2 regions of the Lactobacillus sp. B3795 genome follow, and region 2 is predicted to be linked to the other one. Evidence: riboswitches for the same ligand, from Rfam matches in the RefSeq annotation. Region 2 holds a riboswitch; the other holds the start of a gene.
What was found. A riboswitch is a leader RNA that binds a small molecule or an ion and turns the genes downstream of it on or off. The one in region 2 is predicted to bind thiamine pyrophosphate.
Positions count from the first base shown of each region.

Region 1: another riboswitch for thiamine pyrophosphate. It lies ahead of tenA (thiaminase II); the one in region 2 lies ahead of J3U50_RS05880 (acetylornithine deacetylase).

Region 1 covers NZ_JAFNPE010000014.1:1,554-5,676, forward strand. The annotation lists gene J3U50_RS05365 (acetyl-CoA C-acetyltransferase) at 1-163, shown strand, start outside; gene J3U50_RS05370 (GNAT family N-acetyltransferase) at 293-826, shown strand; gene J3U50_RS05375 (hypothetical protein) at 841-1,032, shown strand; gene J3U50_RS05380 (L,D-transpeptidase) at 1,073-1,663, opposite strand; gene J3U50_RS05385 (SEC10/PgrA surface exclusion domain-containing protein) at 1,785-2,909, shown strand; TPP riboswitch at 3,013-3,105, shown strand; gene tenA (thiaminase II) at 3,200-3,907, shown strand; gene thiD (bifunctional hydroxymethylpyrimidine kinase/phosphomethylpyrimidine kinase) at 3,900-4,123, shown strand, end outside.
Region 2 covers NZ_JAFNPE010000014.1:114,943-135,917, forward strand. The annotation lists gene J3U50_RS05870 (hypothetical protein) at 1-409, opposite strand, end outside; gene cls (cardiolipin synthase) at 516-1,967, shown strand; TPP riboswitch at 2,058-2,153, shown strand; gene J3U50_RS05880 (acetylornithine deacetylase) at 2,244-3,524, shown strand; gene tenA (thiaminase II) at 3,527-4,198, shown strand; gene pyrE (orotate phosphoribosyltransferase) at 4,229-4,855, opposite strand; gene pyrF (orotidine-5'-phosphate decarboxylase) at 4,855-5,574, opposite strand; gene J3U50_RS05900 (MFS transporter) at 5,845-7,065, shown strand; gene J3U50_RS05905 (DMT family transporter) at 7,169-8,086, shown strand; gene J3U50_RS05910 (XRE family transcriptional regulator) at 8,305-9,204, shown strand; gene J3U50_RS05915 (hypothetical protein) at 9,197-9,916, shown strand; gene J3U50_RS05920 (hypothetical protein) at 9,945-10,247, opposite strand; gene J3U50_RS05925 (hypothetical protein) at 10,273-10,599, opposite strand; gene J3U50_RS05930 (N-acetylmuramoyl-L-alanine amidase) at 11,235-12,098, opposite strand; gene J3U50_RS05935 (metal ABC transporter ATP-binding protein) at 12,230-12,895, shown strand; gene J3U50_RS05940 (metal ABC transporter permease) at 12,904-13,698, shown strand; gene J3U50_RS05945 (hypothetical protein) at 13,775-14,476, shown strand; gene J3U50_RS05950 (GH25 family lysozyme) at 14,551-15,885, shown strand; gene J3U50_RS05955 (TetR/AcrR family transcriptional regulator) at 15,991-16,635, shown strand; gene lepA (translation elongation factor 4) at 16,649-18,442, shown strand; gene J3U50_RS05965 (VOC family protein) at 18,491-18,883, opposite strand; gene J3U50_RS05970 (zinc-dependent alcohol dehydrogenase family protein) at 18,902-19,903, opposite strand; gene scrK (fructokinase ScrK) at 20,165-20,975, opposite strand, start outside.

The sequences.
Region 1 (4,123 bases), 120 kb from region 2:
CTCCGGTGGTGCCATCTCAATGGGACACCCTCTAGGTGATTCCGGTGCTCGTATTGTCGGTTCATTAATCTACAACCTACAACGCACCAACCAAAAAAGCGGTCTAGCTACCATCTGTATCGGTGGTGGTATGGGAATGGCCATGAAAATCACACTATTATAGATAATTCTAATTAGTTTACTAAAAGTGTCATTGTAGTATGCTATGAATAGGCTTAATTTACAAACGTTGCAAAATGCAACGTTTTTCTATATACTTTTTACTTATAATTTTCATAAAGGAAGTGTAAAAATGCCCGCAACATACTTAAAGAAATCAACTGAAGAAGATTTACCAGCAATCCTGGACATCATTCACTCAGCAATCAAGTACCTACACGAACAAGGAATTGACCAATGGCAACATGGTTATCCAGCTGACGAAGATTTAGTTAAAGACGTTAAAGATGGAATCAACTACGTGTTAATCACTGACGGCCAAGTCGCCGGAACTGCGACAATTCATCAAGGAATTGATCCAAACTACCTAAACATTGAAGAAGGCGATTGGGTTAACGGTTCTGAAGCTCACTACGCAGCGATTCACAGAGTTGCCATCTCAAATGAGTTCCGTGGACAACATCTATCTGAAAAACTGGTTAGTAGCTTAATCACCGTTTCACGTGTATTAGGTTACAAGGATATCAGAATCGACACTCATCCTGAAAACAAAGGTATGCAACACGTTATCACTTCTAACGGTTTTGAAAAACGCGGAATCATCCATATGCGCGAAAATGGTCATCCATGGACTGCTAGATTTGCATACCAACTATTAACTAAATAATAGAAGGTGCTCACATGCTAGCAGACGACCTATCAGTTCAAATTAAACTGATCATTATGTATGCGATTGGTGTCTTAGCCCTATTGACTTTGCTATTTTTCTTATACCGCAAGCACCAATCATTCAAAAATAAATATGTAGCAACCATCCTAGGAATTACCATCGTCATGGTATTAATCCTAATCGATGTCAGCACATTGCATTAAAAAAAGACGTTCATTATGAACGTCTTTTTGTTTGTTTTAATTAGTGAATAACAACCTTAGTGCCAGTTGGTACTGAGCTGTTAATCCATTTAGCATCTGGGATTGATAAACGAACGCAACCATGTGAGTTGGCAACCTTACCTAATTCATGGGCATCCTTCATTAGGTACTTACCATCCTTATTTACGGGAACGGAATGGAATAGGTAGATTCCGTGATCCTTGAATGAAGTCCAGTAGTTAGCACCTTCCTTTGATGAAGCGTTGTAGAAGTGACTTCCACGTTCTTTTTGAATGTGGAATGTACCACGTGGGGTACCGTCGTCATTTCCAGTTGAGCATAGCATGGTGTATAAGACCTTGCCCGCCTTGTTTTTAACGTAGACACGTTGTTTCTTAATTGAAACATCTAGCCAGTTCTTATTTGATAGTTTCATATTTGGGTAAGCCTTCTTTTCAGATGAGTGCTTCCAAGCATTCTTTGAAGGTCTTACTGAAGCTTGTGCCGATACATTGGTAGTAGTGTTCTTGTTCGCAGTCGATTTTGAGGTAGATTGGCCGCAAGCTGTTAATCCTAATGCCACAATGACGGCAGTAATAATCATTGCAAATGCACGTTTAAATTTAGTCATTAAATATCTCCCCTTGTCTTTGACTTAATTAAAACACAAAGTGAAAATCAATTCCATTATTAAAAACATTTGGTATAGTTATATTTATAAAAAGATTCGTACAAAATAAGGAGATATCGTTATGCGAAAACTAAAAGCATTTTCACTACTATTAATCGTTCTGACTGTCATGTTGTTTGCCGGAAGCATCAGTGAAACCCACCTCACCGCTAATGCCCAAACTACCAAGCAAACTCATCACAAGAAAAAGCCTGCCAAAAAAGCGAAAAAGGCCAAGAAAACTTCTAAGGCTAAACACAAAAAGACCACTAAGAAGAAAAAGGCCGTAAAGAAACACGCCAAGAAGACTACCAAAGCCAAGAAGAAGCAACCAAAGAAGAGCAAAAAGGCTACCAAAGTTAGAAAAAAGGTAGATTCTAAGAAGAAAGTCATGCCAAAGGCGCCTAAAAAAGTAGTCAAGAAAGACACCGCAGCCAAAAAGGTGATTGTTAGCACCACTGCACCAATCGCTACCGACACCAATAAAACTACTGATTCAAATTACTATCAATCAGTAGATGGTTTTAACTATCCTTCAGATGATCATGCCACTCCTAATGCATCAGACACACTAAACATCCCTGCCGGATACCTATTTAGTTTCGATACTAACACCAAGAAGATGGTCCAAGGCACAGCTTCAGATGGCTCAATTGAGCAAAGTCGTCAAATTAACACATTCCACCCAAGCACCGAAGACATTAACACCACGGTCAACATCAATAACATTAGTACTGACCAACAACGTCAACTATCACAATACGCTGCTAACCTTGTTAATGATTTAAGACACAAGCTAGCTAACAACTACCCATACACCCAAGATCTAACAGTTACCGATCGTGCATTAAAGGCATCTACCGATGTTGCCATCGGCTACAACAACGATAACTGGGACTTCACTAAAAAGGGTGGTCACGATGTTTCAGTCCTAAACGACGTCTTCGCCGCTAACAACTTCACTGCCTACGGTGAAAACATCGCCGGTTCCCTACTAACTAGCTCATACATTAACGGACCCGTTACTATGGCTAACGTTAAGGAAAGCATCTACGGTGCCATCTGTGCCATGATGTTTGATGATGCATCTTCTGATTGGGGCCACGCTGCCAACTTCCTAGGAATTGGTTTCGATAGTTCTGCTAAACAAGAATTCGGAGTCTCAATCGATAAGATGGGCCAAATTCACTTCGAAATTTACCAATAAAAAATAAAAAGGCGCTATGACGGCGTCTTTTTTATTTGGCAAAATTATCATGTTTACAAATAGTTCAAAACAGATATACTTATACATGAATTAAATATAAAAATGCTGTCCACTGGGGTGCCGTTTTTCGGCTGAGATTACACCCATTGAACCTGATCTAGTTAACACTAGCGAAGGAAGTCAGGCGCACTCCAAGTAAAGAATTAGACTTAGTCTATCCAAGTGTACCCTTCCACCTTCGTGTGGGAGGGTATTTTTTATTTACGGCAGCAAACTGGAGGTATTGTTTCATGTTTTCACATCAACTAGTCAAGGAAGCTAACCCGATTTTGGAAGCAATCTTTGACCACCCGTTTGTTAAAGGTATCGGTGACGGTCACGTCGACGATGCAGCACTAAAATTTTATGTTCAACAAGATTTTCAATACTTATCTGAGTTCATCAAAATTTACGCTAGTATCATCCCCATCCTAAAGGACAGAGAGGACATGCGATTCTTCGCTGAAAATATCGATTTTATTCTAAACAGTGAAATCCACCCTCACCACGTCTTTTGCGATATTGCTAACGTTACATACGAAAGTTTTCAACACGCTACCCCAAGCCCTAAGGCTTACCTATACCAATCACATATGTATCGTGCCGTTAGAACTGGTAGTCTAGCCAACATCATCTGTGCCTTACTACCATGTCCATGGACATACAATGAAATTGCCAAGCAGCTAACTGCCACGGGTAAAAACACCGCTGACAATCCATTCAAGAGTTGGATCGATTTCTACCTAACCGATGATGAAGACGCAGACGGTGGATTAACTCAAAAACTCTTCAAGATGCTAAACGAACTATCAAAGGACATGTCTCAAGAAGAAATCAACGAGGCCAAGGGATTCTTCCTAAAGAGTACCGAATTAGAATGGGAATTCTGGGAACAAGCCTTCTACCAACAAGACTGGCGCTTTGCCGACATTATTCATGGAGGTAGTCATCATGAATAGTAAAAAAGTCCCTGAAACATTAACGATTGCCGGTTCAGATTCCGGTGGTGGTGCCGGTATGCAAGCCGACATCAAGACGATGCAAGAACACCACGTCTTTGCTACCAACGTCGTAGTTGGTTTGACCGCCCAAAACACATTGGGTGTGCAGTCCGTCCTACCTACACCCGTGGAAATGATCAACGCCCAGTTTGATTCACTATACGATGATTTCGA
Region 2 (20,975 bases):
TTAGTAGCTTAAAGTCGTTATCGCGTAGGATTAAAACGCGGTAGTGAAGTTGGCTTTCGATTTCCTTGATTAGTTGCGCCACGTTCATGGTGTCATCGATTGAGATTTGGGTCTTAACAGGTTGGGTTAAGTCAAATGAATGGATGGCTTTAAAACTAACGTATAGTGCAACACCAGAACCGTTTCCGATATGTTTTGCGCGATCAAAGTTGAATCTTCTTAATTTTCTTTCGTATCTTGGCCAGATATTTTCGTCGTGTTTTTGAATGAATTCTTCTTTAACAGTTTCGATTAAATTTAAATAATCATTTTTGTTACTAATTTCGTTAAATGAAACAATTAGTGAGATGAATGGCCCTACTTCATAATCCAAAGTTAGGGTATTTCTAAGCTCGATTGTCGACGTCATAGTCTAACCTCCTTAGATTTATATGCTTATAGTATATCATGATGAGCTAAAAGCGAAATATATTGTGCTATAATTATGCTATATTAAGCTTAAAGGAGGGATAATTATGCTTTTAAACATCCTATATTCCATTGTTCTAATTAATGAAATTTTGGCATTGATTACAGTCTTTAGAGAAGAACGTGATATTGCCGCAACATGGGCATGGTTATTAGTGCTTTCATTCCTACCTGTGCTGGGATTTTTGATTTATGCATTCGTTGGAAGAAAACTACCTAAAAAACGTTTATTCCGTTTCCAATACAAAGACAATAAATTGATGTATGACATCCTAAAAGAACAAGGCAAGATACATAACAATCCGGAAAAAATCAGAGCTGATGAGGTCTCATACTCATACAGAACACTTGTTAAGCTGTTCAAAACCTCAGACGTTACTGACTTATCTAGAAGAAACCATGTTAAGGTCTTCACCGAAGGTAATCACTTATTTGATTGCATTATTTCCGACATTAAAAACGCTAAAAGTTCAATTAACATTGAATTTTATACCTTCTATGATGACAGAATCGGTCATCGCGTCTTAAAAGAGTTAATCAAAAAAGCTAAGGAAGGCGTTAAAGTCCACGTTATCTACGATAGTTGGGGTTCAATGGGAAACAAGCACCATTTCTTCGACCCATTGCGTGAAGCCGGTGGATTTGTAGAACCATTCCTACACACCCACTCAGCCGTAATGGACTTCCGTTTGAACTTTAGAGATCACAGAAAGATTGTGGTTATCGACGGTAAGTACGGATACATCGGTGGTTTTAACATCGGTGACCAATACCTAGGTCGTAAGAAGAAGTTTGGTAACTGGCGTGATACTCACTTGAGAATTGCTGGTTCAGCCGTTCATCATCTACAAGCCCAATTCATCTTGGACTGGAATGTTACAGACATGGACCACAAGATTGATGTTGAAGAAACTAAGGGCTTCTACTTCCCTAAGGTATACCAAGAAGGTTCTACCAATATCCAAGTGGTATCCAGTGGGCCTAACTCTGATTTACAACAAATCAAATTGGGGTACATCAAGATGATTCAAAACGCCAAGAACTACTGTTGGATTCAATCACCATACTTGATTCCAGACGATAGTGCCTTAGACGCCATCAGAACTGCTGCTATGTCAGGTGTTGATATTAGAATCATGGTGCCATGCATGCCCGATCATCCATTCGTATATCGTGCAACTCAATACTATGCAAAACAATTATCAAAATATGGTGTCAAAATTTACTTCTACGAAAATGGATTTATTCACGCCAAGACCGTCTTAGTCGATGGTAAAATCGCGTCAGTTGGTTCCGCCAACATGGACTTTAGAAGTTTCAAATTAAACTTCGAAATTAACGCGTTTATCTACGACGAAGGATTGGCTGAACAATTACATTCAATCTACGTTAACGACATCAGAAGCAGTAAATTAATGACTTATGCGGACTTTGAAAAACAATCACGTTGGTTGAAATTCAAACAAGTATTTAGTCGTTTATTCTCACCAATTCTATAAAATAATCGAAAAGATTCCAGATTACTGGAATCTTTTTTTAGTTTGCTTTCAAAATCTTTTTAAATTATACTTGTTATCAAGTTAATAAATTAACGTCACTAGGGGAGCTATGTAGCTGAGAATTAATTTGACCCTTTGAACTTGAATCTGGTTAGTACCAGCGAAAGGAAGTTGACTTGAAAATCGGTACATACATAACAAATGGACCAATTACAAGGGATTCTTCTATCGAAGAATCCCTTTTTTCTTGCGGTGACGAATAAGGAGATATTGTTCATGGAACAAGATATTGCAGCATTAGTTAATGAGATTGACAATCATCAAGAGGAGTTACTGGAAATTTTAAGTAAACTAGTTGCGTTTCCAACACCAGCACCACCTGGAAGAAATTCAGATGATGCGCAATCATACATAGTCGATTTTTTGAAATCAAATGGTTTTGACATCGATCAATGGGATTTATACAAACACGATTCTATTGTTGTCGGTACCAAGAATAGTGTTGAAAGTAGCCAATACCATAGTCTAATTTTAAACGGTCATATGGACGTCGCCTCCATCCAAGAAGACGAAAAGTGGCAAACTAATCCGTTTGAAATGGTAGTCAAACAAGGCAAGGCATTCGGTCGTGGTGTTGCGGATATGAAGGGTGCTATCGCTGCCATGTTAATGGCGATTAAGGTGTTAAACGACGCCAATGTTTCCTTACCGGGTGAATTGAAGTTTGAATCAGTCATCGGTGAAGAAAGTGGTGAGGCTGGAACTTGGGATGCGATTAAGCATGGCCACAAGGCCGATTTTGCGATTGTCGGGGACATCAGTGATTTCCATATTCAAGGTCAAGGCGGGGTCATCACAGGTTGGATTACGGTCAAAAGTGACCAAACTTTCCACGATGCTACCAGACGCCAAATGATGAATGCCGGCGGCCACTTGAAGGGTGCCAGTGCCATCGAAAAGATGACTAAAATTATTACCGGATTAAATGAATTGGAACGCGATTGGGCAGTTAACAAGAGCTACCCTGGCGTTGCGCCTGGGTCAGATACCATCAATCCGGCCGTCATCGAGGGTGGTAGAAACGCCGCCTTTATCGCCGATGAATGTCGTTTATGGGTGACCGTTCACTTCTATCCAAACGAAGATTACCAAGAAGTAATCAAAGAGGTGGAGGACCATCTACACCGCGTCGCACAGGCTGATGTCTGGTTAAAAGACCACATGCCAATCTATAAGTGGGGCGGAAAATCAATGGTCGAAGATCGTGGCGAAATTTTCCCCGCACTTGATTTAGATACGAAATCAAAACCGGTTTCCATTCTAAAAAATGCGCACCAAGTTGTTGTGAATGAAGCACCAATTGTCGATGTTTCACCAAGTGTTACCGATGGGGGATGGTTCGGCCACGCCAATATTCCAGCTGCCATTTACGGCCCCGGAACTATCGACGAAGCCCACTCCGTCGATGAATCCGTTGAGATTTCCGACCTCGTTAAATACACCAAGGTGTTAGTTCAATTCATGTATGAATGGCTAAACACCAAAAAGGAGGTGTAGTGATGAAGTTCAGTCAACGTTTAGTAACCGAACTTAAACCAATCTGGGAGGCGAACCATCACCATCCATTCGTTCAAGAATTGGCTGATGGCACTCTTGATATTGAAAAATTTAAGTTCTACATGGTTCAAGATTACGTTTACCTAATCGACTACGCCAAACTATTTGCGCTGGGTGCGATTAAAGCGACCGACCTAGCCGTTGAGGGCAAGTTTGCCGAGTTATTGAGTGAAACATTGAATACCGAAATGGGTTTGCATCGTAGTTACGCCAAGGAATTTGGCATTGAAGAAGCCGAACTAGAAAACGCTAATCCCACTCCGGTGACTCTAAGCTACACCAATTATATGCTTTCCGTTGGCCAAAGTGGCGGGGTGGATAAGGTCCTAGTGGCCTTGCTGCCATGCATGTGGAGCTACAATCAAATCGGTCATTTATTAAAAGATACCCCGGGAGCCAAACATCCGCTCTACGCCAATTGGGTAGCGATTTACAGCGATGATGAGTACACCGACTTAACCAACTGGACAATCGATTTATTGGATCAAATTACTGCTGGAAAATCTGAAGAAGAGCTCAAGGAATTAACCGAAATTTTCAAAAATACCACCAGGTATGAATATCTATTTTGGGACATGGCTTATAACCATCAAGATTGGCCCAAAATCAAATAAAAAAATCCCACATTTTGTGGGATTTTTTGTTTACATCCAGTTCCATGGATCGTCACGCCACTTACGGAGCACGACTAATTCATCGTCTGAAATACTGTTTTCTTCTTTGGCTTGTTCGATGATTGTGGAGTAGTTGGTTAGTGTATCAAATTCAATACCCGCTTCCTTGAAGTTCTTAGTGCTGTCAGGAAGTTCGTATGAGAAGATGGCCACGACACCAATCACGTTGTATCCTTCATTCTTAAGTGCTTGCGCAGCGTTTAAAACACTCTTTCCAGTAGAAAGTAGGTCATCAATTAAAACGATTGGGGCGTTTTCGTCGATGCTTCCTTCCATTTGCTTACCCCGACCGTGATCCTTTGGCTTTGAACGCACATAAATCATTGGAAGGTCCATCTTGTCGGCAACGATGGCGGCATGTGGGATTCCGGCGGTTGCGACACCACCGATTACTTTTGCTTCGGGAAACTTGTTGCGGATTAATTCGGCTAAACCGTCTGCGATGTGGGTACGAACTTCTGGGAAACTAATGGTGATTCTGTTGTCGGTGTAAATTGGCGCCTTGATACCTGATGCCCAAGTAAATGGTTCGTTGGGTGATAGGGTGACTGCGTTAATTTTTAAAAGGTCTGAAGCGATTAATTGGTTAGTATTCATTATTTGATTCCTCCATTAACTGCGTTGTAGATGTCTTTATATGTTTGTACCGGATTGTCTGATTGAGTGATGCTTCTACCCACGACGATTCCGCTAGTGTTTAATTCAAAAGCCTTTGTTGGTGTCACGACTCTCTTTTGGTCGTCGACACTGTTGCTGGGAAGGCGAATTCCTGGATTGATGCACTTGAATTCATCGGAAACCGCTTGATGAATCAGGTTGTTTTCTAGTGCAGAAGAGATGACACCGTCGGCACCGCTTTGACTGGCCATTTTAGCCAAGTGTGATACCGATTCGGCCATTGAAACGGGGACTAATTCTTCATCATGGAGTTGTTCTTCTGATGTTGAGGTTAGTTGCGTCACTGCAAGTAATTGTGGAGCGTCGACACCTGCTTGATTGGCACCTTCGTCTAGTCCACGTCTGGCAGCCTTAATCATTTCGCTTCCACCTAATGAATGAACGGTGGTGAATTGAACATCCAATTGGCCGATTTGTTTGGCAGCTTGTTGTACGGTGTGTGGAATATCGTGTAGTTTTAAATCCAAAAAGACGTCGATATTTTGATCGCGAAGAGCTCTAATGATACTTGCTCCTTCGCGGTAGAATAGTTCCATACCGACCTTTACCGCCAATGGTTTGACGTCTTTAAACGGATCTAAAAATTTTAAAGCAGTGGGTGCATCGACAAAATCTAGTGCAATGAATACTGGTTTCATACGTTTCCCTCCAACAAAAAAGTCGTATAGCCTCAGAGACTATACGACAAATTAGGGTCCATTTATTCCGTTCGTCGATTTACTAGCCTCTCTGGACTAATTTAAAATCATATGCTGATTACAATATACGCTTTTCTCAGAATAAAGCAACCAAAAAATGAAACTTGCATTAGAAAAGATTAAAGAGTATAGTTTTATAAAATATCTAAAAACGGATATTTCAAAAAAATAAGGAACGACAGTGAGCGTTCATTTTGGAGGAATTGAATAATGGAAAACACGCAAGACCACACTTCAACGACTAAGGCTCAAAAATGGGTTTTAGCATCGACATCGATTGGACAAATGCTAGAAAGCATGGATATCTCATTCATCTCATTTGCAATGTCTTCAATCATTATCGGTTTACACATTAGTACTGCAGCTGCTGGAATGCTTTCAACAGTTACTACTTTTGGATCGTTGTTGGGTGGTATTTTATTTGGTCTTTTAGCTGACCGTTTCGGTCGAGTACGTATTTTGACCTACACCATCTTCATTTTCGCCATCTCAACTGCCGGAATTATGTTCGCCCAGAATTTTATTACTTTTGCTATTTTACGTTTTTGTGTCGGCCTAGGTGCCGGGGGTGAATATGGTTCAGGTGTTGCCATGGTGGCTGAATCATTCAAGAAAAAGCAATTAGGAAAGTCTGTGTCAATCACCACAATCGGTGGGCAAGTTGGATCAATGATGGCAGCCGTATTAGCCGCAATCATGATTCCAGCATTCGGTTGGCGTTCACTTTTCCTAATCGGAATTATTCCAATCTTCTTTGCCTTCATCATTAGAAAGAACCTAAACGAAAGCCAAGATTTCATTGATACAATGGAAACAGGCAAGCGTCCTAAGGTTTCTGTAAAGAAATTATTCGCAACACCAAGATTGGCATACCAAACTATCGCATTAATCGTAATGGTAATTGTGCAAATCGCCGGATACTACGGTCTAATTAACTGGTTACCTTCAATCATGCAAAAGAAACTTGGTTTAAGTGTTGCCGGCTCATCACTATGGACAATCGTTACTATCATCGGTATGAGTGCCGGGATGTTAACATTCGGTACAATCCTAGACAAGATTGGACCTAGAAAGGCCTTTGGATTATTCCTACTAGTCGCTTCTGTAGCGGTATACGGAATTACATTCTCATTCAATGGTTTCACATTGCTACTAGCATCAACAGTACTTGGTTTCTTCTCAAACGGTATGTACGGTGGATACGGTGCCATCATCAGTCGTCTATACCCAACCGAAGTTCGTTCCACTGCAAACAACTTCATCATGGGATTCGGACGTGCGATTGGTGGATTCTCACCAGCCATTATCGGTTTATTGATGGAAAGCCATTCATTACTAGTAATCATGGCAATGCTATCAGTACTATACCTAATCAGTTTCATCACTATGATGACTATTCCTGCATTGAAAGGTCTAGCAGTTGAAGAATAAGCATTTATTCTGACGAATTAGGTTTTACATGTAATAATAATATATAAACTAAAAACCTCCCGTGCCGGGAGGTTTTATTGTACATAACTAAGGGGGAATTTTAATGTTATACGGACTCGGTATATTAGCCGGATTGGTCTTACCCATTCAGACCTCGGTCAATACAAACTTGAAGAATCGAGCTGGTGGATCACCATTTCTAGCTTCAATGCTATCGTTTACGATTGGAACCATCGCGTTACTTTTTGCCACTTTATTGAGTGGCAAATCACTATTCTTTTCTAGTCACTTGTTTACAAGCCAACCAGCATGGATTTGGTTGGGCGGATTGTTTGGTGTCATCGGGTTAACCACTAACGTTTTAATTTTCCCTTACCTAGGGGCGGTGCAAACGGTGATTATGCCAATTACCGGTCAAATCATCATGGGGATGATTATCGATAACTTCTCCTTATTTGACGCAGACCAACATGCATTTACCATTATCAGATTAATCGGAGTCATCCTACTAGTCATTGGTATCTTGATGGTTGTCCTAGACAAGAAGGCAAGCAATGGTTCCGATAAGGCTAAACAATTGCCTTGGCAGATTCTAGGAATCGTTGCGGGGATGTTTCAAGCTTCTCAAGCGCCAGTTAATGGCCATCTTGGAGTAGTACTTCACTCACCAATCCATGCGGCCTTTATCTCATTTTTAGTCGGTACCATCATCTTATTCGTGATTACCGGACTAGTTGATCGTTCTTACGTTCACGCCAAAGATGCGATTGGAAAGGGCAATCCTTGGTGGATTTGGCTCGGTGGTGTCTTGGGTGCCATCTTTGTTTTATCAAACGCATTCTTAAGCCCACAAATTGGTGCCGGAACCACCGTTGTTTTAGTCCTACTGGGTAACTTATTCGGAAGTGTAATGGTCGACAAATACGGCTTATTGAATTCACTGAAAAAACCGGTTGGCATTATGAAATATATTGGTTTAGTCGTGATGTTAATCGCTGTTGCGATTATCAAATTGTATTAAAAAAAGAGACCTCCCCGAGGTCTCTTTTTTATTTATGATTAAACTTAGCCATTTTCCACTCACATTAAAGGTATAATAAATGTTGATATGACAACGATGCAACTTTAGGTTGCGAGGTTGTCAAAGAGGATTATCCGCTTTTGGACGGGATGTTATATACATAAAAAATTTTTTAGTGATAATAAAAAGTAATTCGAAAAAAGGAGTGAAATGATTAAATGGAAAAAAACATATTTAGTAGAAAGTTGATTGATTTACGCCGAAAAAATCAATTATCACAGGCTGGGTTAGCTAATAAATTATTCGTTACTAGACAGTCAATTTCAAAATGGGAAAATGGCGAATCCGAACCCAGCATCGACAAGTTAATTAGTATTGCTGAAATTTTTAACACTAGTCTAGATAACTTAATTATGGGTAACATGTCAGATAAAGATAAATTAGTTTCAATTAGTCATATAAATAAATCATATGACAACCAAGTACTAAACGATTTGAGTCTAGACATTTATGATAATGAAAGGATTGCTCTATTAGGTTTAAACGGATCTGGTAAGACCACAATGATTAGCATTATGGCGGGACTTAAAAATGCTGACAGTGGTGATGTGAAATTTAGTTTTAATCAGAAAAAAGGCTTAAAGCTAATGCCTCAAAACGACGTGTTGATTAATGATATGAAGGTTAGTGAACTACTTAAACTAACCCAATTACTAAACAAAGTAAAAGATAATAACCACATCGAATCCATGGTAAAAGAATTTAATTTTACTGAATTAATGGACCATTATGTTGGGTCATTATCAGGTGGACAAAAACGCAGACTATCTCTTCTATTAAGTTTAATGTCACCTTCAAAGCTACTAGTTTTAGATGAACCAACAGTAGGGATGGATTTGGAAACCATTGATATTTTATGGAACCATCTTGAACACGTTACCGGATCAATACTAATGGTGACTCATGATTTCAACCAAATTGATAAGTTCTTTTCGAGAGTCCTATTGCTAAAGGACGGCAGAATTGAAAATGACATGTCTGTTGACAAGATTCATAGTCATAATCAAACTGTTGAACAATGGTACCGCACTAATAACGGAGGTTTGAATCATGATTAATACAATTAATTTAAAAACAGTTTTACGTAATAAAAGATTTTTAATTTTTACAATCGTTTTTCCTGCGATTTGGTTTATTTTTATGGATTTAGGAATCGGCACATTTGCAAAAAATTTAACAATGACATGGTTTATTATCAGCGCGCTTATGGGCATAATTGGTAATTCAATCGTTACCTTTGGGAAAAGGATAGGGAATTCGAAGGAATATTATTTGATTTCAATTAAGACCACTCCTTATAACCCGTTTAGATGGATAATGGATTCGATGATTCAACAAATTCTACTAAATTTACTTATCCTATGTATATTGACATTGGAAGCGAGAATTTTTGGCGCAATTTCCTTTAACCTATCTACATTATTATTAATAATTATTTTATTGTCATTGGGGATTTACTTTAGTTTTGTCGGTTTTTTGATTGGGGTAGTTGCTAAAACCGATTTATTAGATGTGGCAGGCTTCCCATTTATGTGTGTGGTTGCTCTATTAATAATGCCTTTTTACACCTTCGCTCAAAACAAATTTTTTGATGTCGTTACTGATATTCAAAAAATATTCCCAGGATATTATGTTATTAAACTAGCCAACGTTATTCAAAATGGCGGTAGCTATGAGAAATTAGTTTGGTTATTTGTACTTATTTTTGTTATTCACGTAGCAATCATTTTTTTCCTATTCTTTAGGGCAGTTAAAAAAGGCATCCACTAAAAAAGAGACCTCCCTCGAGGTCTCTTTTTTATATGAATAAATCAATGATTATTTTCGCAATGAATATACCTACGAAAAAGGAAACTTCAAACACGAGTAAATTTCGCTGGTATTGCCAATCCGTTAATGGATAGAATTTTTTATTAGATTCATAGAAAATGATTAGTGACAATATGACCGCAATTACACCATATATGATTTCAAATAGATTTGCGCCTTCAGGATCAAGTAACACGTATTGGGTTAAATCACCCAGTAATAATAAAATGGCCCCAGTTTCGAAGCCGATTAAAGCCATGTTGATTAACTGAGATAAACGTTGCTTTTTCATTTAAACATAGAACTCCCATAAATTATTATTTTAGGCTATTGATAACTTTCGTCAGTATAACCTTACCCAGAGATCCGCCTATTAATATTGATACATCGTAGACTGCGAAATGTAGTAGGTAGTGAAAGTTAGCTCCTAATGGGTAGACCATAATTATTCTAAGGAACATGTATATGATTAGAAGGCCAATTGCAACCATTAATATAATGGATAGGCCAAAGTATATATATGAAGATTTGATAAAATCAATCTGCCATGAATAGAGAATTGTTAAGGCTAGTTCAGACATAAAACCAAGAACAATACCAGTGATAGATATGTTGATTAATCGTTTCTTTGTCTTTTTATCCACTATATTCCCCCCCTTATTAGAACCTTTATGTAACGGGTCTAATTATAGTTTAAGAGAAATACATTTATATCTCATTATTTGAAAATTATATAAAATTTTAAAATAGTAAAGATAAATTAATAAAACAAGACATTTTTGCGATGGTTATAGTCAATTATTATTATGATTGAGTGAACGTTAATATGAATAATCTGCAAAGTTCACCGCCAAATACGATCATAACGTCATACAAAATAAACGTAGTGAAATAAGCTCTAATAGGCCATTTTTCGTCATTTTTTACGATTCCCAAATAAGAAAACACAAAAATGACACAACAAATAGAAAGACCCAATAGAGAAAAGAATACGTTTATAGTAGATGATGTAATCATCTTAGTTGTCCATTGAGAAAAAATTGTTAAAAACATTTCCGATAAAAAACCTAATAATATGCCAACTAAAATTAGAGATACTAGTCGTATCTTAGTTGATTTCTTCATGAATTACATTTTCCTCCAAATTTTTATTTAATATGTATTTTCTAACTAAAAATTATTATAACTAAAAAAAGAGAAAATGTTATAAATGTTGTCTTATAAACGTTTTGAGCACAAAAAAAGTGACTAAATTTAGACACAAAGTATATTTTTTTATCTAATTGAAGTACTTATCGAGTGATTTTGCGACATCTTTTGCGACGTGTTCTTGGTAAGTAGAACTTTGAATATATGGAAGATCGTGTGAGCTATCCATGAAGCCCATTTCGCATAAGATTGCTGGACGTTTGTTTTCACGTAAAACGTAGTAGTTACCGAATGAGACACCACGATTTGAAACGGGGAGGTTGTCTAATCCGTCTGCGACTTGGTCGGCGACCTTGACCGCATTCTTGTGGTAGTTGTAGATACCATAACCGTTGGCTCTGCCGTATCCGTTATCTGAATTGAAGTGGAAACTAACGAAGAGGTCGGCATGATAATCACTGGCCATATCCGTTCGTTTCTTCAATGTCACGTAGGTATCATCGGTACGAGTCATCACGACATTGACGTGGCGTTTTCTTAATTCATCGGCCACTTTTTTAGCGGTTTGTAAGGTATATGTCTTTTCCATGTACTTTTGGTTGACTGAAAGGGTCCCTGAATCGCCACCCCCGTGGCCAGGATCGATAATGATTGTTTTTTGGGCTAACTTGTCGCCGGTTTTGACGTTGTAATCATCGACTCCGACCAACCATGAAGGGACCCAGCCTTTTTGACCATTATATTTGGTGTACCACCAATTATTTTTGGACTTGATGATACTCAAATGACGACCATGTGGAATTGTTTCAACGACTTTTGATTCGTCATTGGGTTGTTCACGTAGATATAAAGTAGTGGCATCAACCTTAGGTAATGATAAAAATCTGGCTAATTCGATTATTAAAATTACTAAGAGGATAAAAGTTACGACACCGCGGTAAATCAGCTTTTTGTTTGGTGTTTCCCTGAATCTAGTTATAAAACGATTAACCAAATTATCACCCCGATTGTATTATGTATGTTAAAATCAATTATATAACAAAAATTAATATATATCAGATGTTTGATTGTTTTCATAATCAGACTACAATGATATATAAATAATTGAGACAGTGAGGATTAATGATGAGTACAGAATCCAATTTAATCTTATCAGTACGCGATTTAGACGTAGCTGTTAAGAACCGTAAATTAATTAACGATTTGTCTTTTGATATCTTCGCCAAGACCTTAACCTGCGTAACCGGTGAAAATGGTGTTGGGAAGACAACATTAATAAAGACTATTTTAAAACAATTTAATAAAAATGAACACGTTCAATCCAAAATCAAACGATCAGATATGCAATATATTCCTCAATTAAGAAATATTGATGATGACTATCCATTGACCGTCTTTGATTTTATCGGATTAGGTTTACAACATTCAATACTGCCATGGTTGAGCAAAAAAGAAAAACAAAGTGTCCAAAAAGTTATCGAAATGACCAAGTTACAAGATTTGGCCAACACACCTTTGGGTAGCTGTTCCGGAGGGGAACAACAACGTGTCTACTTGGCTCAAGCATTGGTATCACAACCTAAGCTACTAATCTTGGATGAAAGTACCGCTAGCTTGGATAAAGAAGCCAAATTTATGCTATTAGACGTGGTTAAGAGCGTCATCGCAGAAACTGGTGCTTCCGTGCTATTCATCACCCATGATCCAGTTTTAGTACAACAATACGGTGACTATGATTTAAACATTGCCAATCAAGCCGGCACCATTAAACCAGTGAAGGAGGCCCAATAATGTTAGAAATGTTAAGTTATCCATTCATGCAATACGCCTTCGTCGCTAGTTTCTTCATCTCCATTTTATGTGGATTGATGGGGGTATTCGTGGTTGCTAGAAAGACTGCTTTCTTCACCCACACACTTTCCGAAATTAGTTTCTCAGGGGCATCATTTGGTGTCTTCTTGGGAACTAACCCAATTTTAGGGATGCTATTATTCACCGTTTTAAGTTCATTGATGATTGGTACCGTTGGCTCAAGGGTGAGCCGTCGTGAATCCTCAATCAGTGTCTTCTCGGTATTCTTTATTGGATTAGGAATTTTATTCCTATCATTGGCCGATACCCAATCCAGTTATGCTACCAACATCTTATTCGGTAGTATCGTTGGAATTAGTTACAGCAATGTACAAACCTTGGTGGGCTTAAGTATCGCCATCATTGTAATTACGACTTTGATTTACAGAAAACTAAAATACAACTCATTTGATAACGTTGGTGCTAGTTTTAACTCCCGTGCCAACACCTTAGTATCAGTGATTTTCTTGATTCTACTTGCATGTACTGTCAGCGTGACAGCTCAAATCGTCGGATCACTTCTAATCTTTGCTCTATTGACCATTCCAGCCTCATCAGCACGCTACTTCGTGCACAGTATCTGGTCAATGACCATTTTGACATTTGTCTTTTCTTTAATTGGTACTTGGTTTGGTCTATACTTAAGCTTTGTAACGAACCTACCAGTGAGTTTCTTTATCGCAACGATAGAAACAATCATTTATATTATTGCGGTAATCTATGATAAAGTAACAAGAATTTAATACAAACTTTATTAACGTAACACTGATGTTTTGTTATACTGTTCTCAAATAGTTTTTTAAGGAGATGTCCTACATTATGAAAGCATGGAAGAAAATTTTACCTGCAGTTGCAGTTTTAGGATTAGTTTTAACTGCTTGTGGACAAAAGAAAAGCGACAATAGTGATGCATCAAGTTCAACTTCAACTACTCAAACTAGCAAGATGAGCTCATCATCATCATCAAGCAATGACAAAATTGCAAACAAATTAGGAAATGAAAAGCTACCACAAAGCAATGGTTTAGATTCAAACGAAAGCGTAAATGCTAAGTTGGATGGAAACAAGACCAACTTTACAATTAGCTACTTAAACAACGGTTCAACATACGCTACTTACACTAAGCACACTTATGAAAGTGATTCAGCTGCAATGCAACAAGTTGGCTACCAAGCTGCTGCAAACGTTGCTGGTCTACCATCAGTTGACTTAGGTTACAACGTTGTTGGTCACTCAGATAAGGGTGCCGGACAAGAATACATCCAAGCAAACTTTGGTAACTGGTCACTACTAACACACGGTAGTAACTTCGGTAAGTACAAGGGTGCCGCAACTACTAAGGGTAAGACCGTAGTAAATTACATTCAAAACCACAACCTACCAGTTCCAGAAAGCAAGGGTAGCATTACCGCTGAAATCGACGGTTCAGCAACTATTACTTGGCAAATGGGTAATGACGTTTACTCAATTAAAGCTAACTCTCTAAACACAGCATTAGAAATGGTAACTTCACTTAAGTAAATGCATTAAAAAACCAGGTTATTTTGACCTGGTTTTATTGTGACAAAAAATATTCGAAATGAAGGTATTGGAAAATGTATGATTCTAAAAAAATAAAACATTTATTATTTTCCGCGGCGTTAGGATCAACAATGGCCTTGTCTTTGAATGGTATCAAGTCTCACGCTGATACAACTCAATCATTTAAACCATACACACCAGTGGCCTATGATATTTCCGAATTTCAGGGGAAATTAAATGATCAACAAGTAATGAATTTAAAGAATGAAGTTAAATTCGTTGTTTTAAGAATTCAAGATGGTCAATATCATGATCAACAGGTAAATAATAATATCAGCTTGATGGACAAGTATGGCATTCCATACGGTGTATACAGCTACAGTAGATACACCAACTCTGCTCAAGCCCAAGAAGAAGCACAACGTCTACATTCACTAGCACCAAACGCTAGATTCTATGTAAACGACTTTGAAACTGGTTTTACCAACACATCCGATCAAAATGCGGTAAGTTGGGCAAACGCGATGAAACAACTAACCAATCAACCGGTTATCTTGTACAGTTCACAATCAACCTTGGATCAATTCCAACAAAGTACTTTGAATGCTTACAGTGCGGTATGGTTGGCTAATTACACCAACTACACCCCAAATCCAAAGTACAACTATGATTTGTGGCAATACACTGACAAGTACCAAAGTAAGGCACTAGGTGAAGCTCTAGATGCTGATACTATTCCAGTTGGTGGTCGTAAGTTAGCATTCTGGACCACCGAAAATACTGCTAACGGTCAAAAGCGTATCGTTGCCAAAACAGGAACCGCTAGACACATCAAAAAACATGCTACAGCCAATGTTTTACATAAGGCTGCTAAGACACAAGTGATTACTAAGACTACCGCTGCAAGGGCTAAAAAGGTCCAATACACACCACTTGTTAATAAAGTAAGTCATCACACCAAGAAGCATGTAAAACGTGCATATCACGTGAAAAAACAAGCTACAAAGAAGATTGCAATTGCTAACAATACTTACCAATATGCAAGCGCTACTACTAAAAAGGTGAGTCACAAGAAGGCTTACAAGAAGCACGCTAAAAAGCATAGTAAGTACACTTACAAGCTAAACCATGCTACAAAGAAACGTATCGCAAAAAAACATGCTAAGAAGTACAAGAAGCATACTAAGAAGAAATATACTTACAAGTTAGCTAAGAAGAAGACTCGTAAGCATGCTAAGTACAAATACGCAAAGAAGCTTACTTACAAGGTTAAGAAGAACCTAAAGCACAAGAAGCTACATCATTCTTATAAAACTAAGAAGCATAATAAGGCTAAAAGACACTACAAATACAGTGTGAAGAAGATTCATCATAAGCACGCCAAGAAAATTGTTTACCGTGCAGCCTAAAATAAAAACGTCTGATTGTTTCGATCAGGCGTTTTTTTTGTTGTATTAATTTTCTTCTTCGTATACAATAATGACCAACGGTCAATTTAGAAAAAGGAGCCAATCATGAATATTAAAACTGCTGATGAAAAGCAACAAAAACAAGCATTGATTGCAGAAACTGCACTCAAGATGTTTGAAGAAAAAGATTTTTATGATATCTCCATCAACGCGATTGCGCAAAGAAGCCACGTCGCAAAGGGAACGGTCTTTAACTACTTCAAGACCAAGGAAAACATATTCATGCACCTACTTTTGGTGGGATATCAGGATTTCTTTTTACAAACACTAAACCAATTACAACAAGCCAAGCTAACAACCGTAGATGAACTAAAATCGTTTCTACTAGCTAATACCAAGGACTTAATTGAAAACCACCTAACATTAATTAAGTTAAACGCACTTCGCGGACCCGTCTTAGAGGGAAAGGCATCTAGAGAAGAGACGATTGAAGGTCGCAAGAAGTTATATGAAGTCCATGAACAATTAGCACAATTCATTCATGATTCATTTCCATCAATCGACGTCAAAACTGCCAACAAAATCTTCATTATTCAAAGCAGCATTGCCAGTGGATTGATTAATCTATCGAATTTGGATTCGTTTAACCAAGAACCAATTCCGGGAAACATGGATGATTTTAAGGTTAGTATCCTAAACGACTCAATGGAAACTTTCGACTTTTATCTAACGGGGTTACTTAGCAAATAAAGGAGTAACTATGATGAAACAAGCAAATATTCGCAACTTCTCGATTGTTGCCCACATCGACCATGGAAAGTCGACATTGTCCGATCAAATCATGAAGATGACTGACACCTTTAGTTTTCGTGGCAATGAAGAACAGGTCTTAGACGACATGAAGGTCGAACAAGACCACGGGGTAACCGTTCGCTCAAGAACTGTTCGTAATATTTATCGTGCCAACGACGGTCAAGAATACGAATTAAACTTAATCGACACGCCGGGACACGTCGACTTTAACTACGAGGTTGAAAAGAGTGTGTCAGCCAGTGACGGGGTTATCTTGTTGGTGGATGCGACCAAAGGAGTCCAAGCCCAAACTGTTGCCAACTACCGGATCGCTAAAAACAACAATCTAGTGATTATTCCAGTCATCAATAAGGTCGACAACCAAAGCGCCCAAGTCGATATGTGTGAACAACAAATTTACGAATTAGACGAATCATTTTTAGAGCACGACATTATCCATATCTCAGCCAAAACCGGTTTGAATGTCGATCAAGTCCTAGAGGCAATCGTCAACCGCATTCCAAGTCCCAAGGGTGATGAAACTAAACCATTAAAGGCGATGATATTTGATTCTCACTACGATTCATATCAAGGAGTCGTCGCGTATGTGAAAATCATTGATGGGGTGATTAAGGCCAACTATAAACTAATGTCGATGAACCAAAAGGTGAAGTTTGAAACCCCAGAAGTGGGAATTTTCAGCCCGCAATTATTACCATTAAAGGAATTAAAGTCGGGTGATATTGGTTATGTCATCACCGGAATCAAGGACCCAGCAGACGTGCGTGTTGGTGACACCATCACCGGTCAATCTCGTCAAACCAAGCAGGCGGTGGCTGGATATCAACCGGCTCACAGTGTCGTCTTTGCAGGAATTTATCCCAAGGATGCCGATTTTGATGATTTAAAAGTAGCGATGGAAAAGTTGAAACTAAACGATTCTTCGATTGAATTTACTGAACACGTCTCAAATTCATTGGGACCAGGTTATCGCTGTGGCTTTTTGGGGATGTTCCATCTCCAAATTGTCCGCGAACGTCTAATTAATGAGTTTGGGATGTCCGTGATTATCACTTCACCAAATGTTAACTATCGTTATACCACCAAGAATGACGAAACACTAAAGACGATTAATAATCCGTCTGATTTACCGGACTTTTCGATCTTAAAGACAATCGAAGAACCGTTCAATAAGGTTGTCATTGAAACGCCAAGCGAGACGGTTAACGACGTGATGACGCTGCTAAGTAAGAGTCGCGGAGTTCTATTGGACATGGATAACACGGATCAATTGGTGAAGATGACTTATAGCGTTCCGTTAGCCGAAATCGCGTTTAATTTCTTCAATCAATTGAAGTCAATTACTCATGGTTTTGCGACCTACGATAGTCAATTCATGGAATACGTCGAATCAGATATCGTCAAAATTACGATTGATGTGAACTACTCACCGGTGGATGAACTAACCTTCATCGTTCACCGCTTGAATGCCGAAAAATTGGCTCAAGAAATCGTTCATAAACTAAAGTATGTAATTCCACGCAAACTGTATCCAATGCCTGTACAGGGATATATTGAGGGAAGAGTGGTGGCCAGAGTTGATGTACCACCATTGAGGAAGAATGCGGCGGTTAGTGGCGACAAGAAGAGCGTTTCAAAGAAACAAGCACTATTGCGACGTCAAAGTTTGAACAAGTCAAAGAGTGCTAGTGAAGCAATTCAACTGCCACAATTGGTATTCGATGCCATCTTAAATATTGAATAAAAAAAGCACCCAAGCTTATGCTTGGGTGCTTTTTATGATCGAAAGATATTATTTTACAATTTGGCAAAATTCGATCTTTTCGTGATTAGGACCTTGAATGTTGAAGAAACGGATTCCGTTGTCCCAGAAAGTTGGGATTGATTGGATTTCGTCGTCTAAAACATCGAAGCCTTGTTCTTTAGCGGCTGCGAATGCTTTATCAACATCAGTACAGTTCATTGAAATATGGTTGATAGCACCATTTTCCATTGCAACTGGATCGCCTTCCCATGTTTCAACGGTTAGGTTACCGTATCTCATGAAGGCACAACGGTTTTCACCATTGTGGAATAAACCAGCTTGGTCAAAACCAAGTGATTTGTAGAATTCGATTGTTTTATCTAAGTCTTTTGATGGGATACCTACGTGTTGTAGACCATCAAAGTAATCGTTTAAAGCCATAATTTAAGCCTCCAAAAATTAGTCAGAAACTTTAACAACACATTTACCAGTTAGGTTTGAAGTACCGTTTAGGACACTTTCAACGTCTTCTAGTGAGATGATGTTGTCAATAATCTTTTCAACATTAACTTTACCACTTTGTAGTAGGGCAATAGCATCTTCGAATGAGTTAGGGTTGATGAATGCACCTTGGATAGTTAATTGTTTCTTGAATACTTCGTAAGTGTTCATGCTGAATTTTTGATCTGGAGCACCAACACCAAACATCAATACTTGAGCACCCTTAACAGTTGCTTCGATTGCTTGTTCTTGAGTAGCTGGTTGACCAACGGCTTCAATAACAACGTCGTATTCGGCTGGAATTTCTTCCTTAGTAGTGTTGATAACACGGTCGATGTTTAGCTTTTCTTTTTCAGCAGCTAATTTGTCATCATGACGACCAGTTAAGTCAACTTCTTTAACACCGTATGAACGTAGTAATTGTGCAAAGATTAGACCCATGTAACCATCACCAATAACTAGAGCTTTTTGGTAAGGTTTGATGTTTAATAAGTCCATACCGTGAACGGCACATGAGATTGGTTCACAAGTAGCAGCTGACTTTAAGTCAACGTTGTCTGGTAACTTGTAAACAACTTGAGTTGGGGCAGTGAAGTATTCTTCTAGACCACCATTTCTAGTAACACCAACGGCTGATAGGTTGTCACATAGTTCTGGACGAGCTGTACGACAGTAGTCACACTTACCACAGTAGATGTTAGGGTCAACAGTTACACGGTCACCAACTTTAAGATCGGTAACGTCTGAACCTACAGCTGAGATAACACCTGAGTTTTCGTGACCTAATACGATTGGAGGAACAGCATCTGCTGAACCTGGTAGACCATTGTATAGTGCGTAGTCAGTACCACAGATACCAGCGTATTTTGCGTTGATAACAACTTCATTTGCCTTTGGTTCTGGCATTTCAGTGTTTTGGATTTCTAATTGTTTCTTGCCTGTTAAAACTAATGCTTTCATAATTCAAGATCCTTTCCAAATTGAATTTTAAGTATTATTTTTTATGCAGCTGTGAATTAATTAAGACTTTCACAAACTTACAAGTATTATAATAACTCATTTTTTAAAAAATGAAAGTGTTTTGATGAAATTTAATTCTTAAGATTATATAAAAGACACGAAAAAACGGCGTATAACGTTGATATAATAACGTTTTACGCCGTGTAACTTTTTTTATAAAAATATTTGATTAATTCAATTTTAGATTGTGTAAAACTGAACTTATTTAACTTCGTGCTTAATTAAAGCATCCGCTAAAGCGAAGTTTCCGTAGGTTGCAGAGCCGTTTCCATCAAGGGTTGGAGTTGAAATGTATTCTTCTAGGTTCTTAATGTCAATATAGCCATTTAATAGCTTAGAAAATTCAAATCTAACCTTTTTGAGAAATTTTTCACTAACTACGCCACCGCCAAAAATAATTTTGGCAGGTCTGAAGGTTAGTGTGGTTTGCAATGCAGCTTGTGCTACGTAGTAGGCCATGATGTCCCAAACGTGGTTAGTTTGTGCAACTTCTTGACCCTTCATACCTAGGCGGGCTTCGAATGTAGGTCCACAGACTAGTCCTTCAAGACAGTCCTTGTGGTATGGACAGATTCCATCGAAATCTAGATCGTCTTCGTGACGTTTTAACTTCACGTGACCCATTTCAGGATGACCCATGTCTCCTACAAATTGTCCGTTAATGATGATTCCAGCACCGACACCGGTACCGATAGTGTAATAAACCAAAGAATCTAATCTGTGGCCACTATTTTTTAGATTAACGTATTCGCCGAACACTGATCCATTAACGTCGGTTGTCCAATACATTGGAATATCGAATTCCTCTTTAAATACTCCCAAAAAGTTTTCATTTGACCAACCAGGCTTGGGAGTTTCGGTAATGTAACCGTACTTGGTGGAATCTTTTCTAATTTCAATTGGGCCGAATGATGAAATACTTAGTGCGGCTAAATCTTCAAATTGTTTGAAGAAGTCGATAGCCTTACTAAAAGTTTCAGCAGGGGTAGTGGTAGGAATTACCAAACTATCT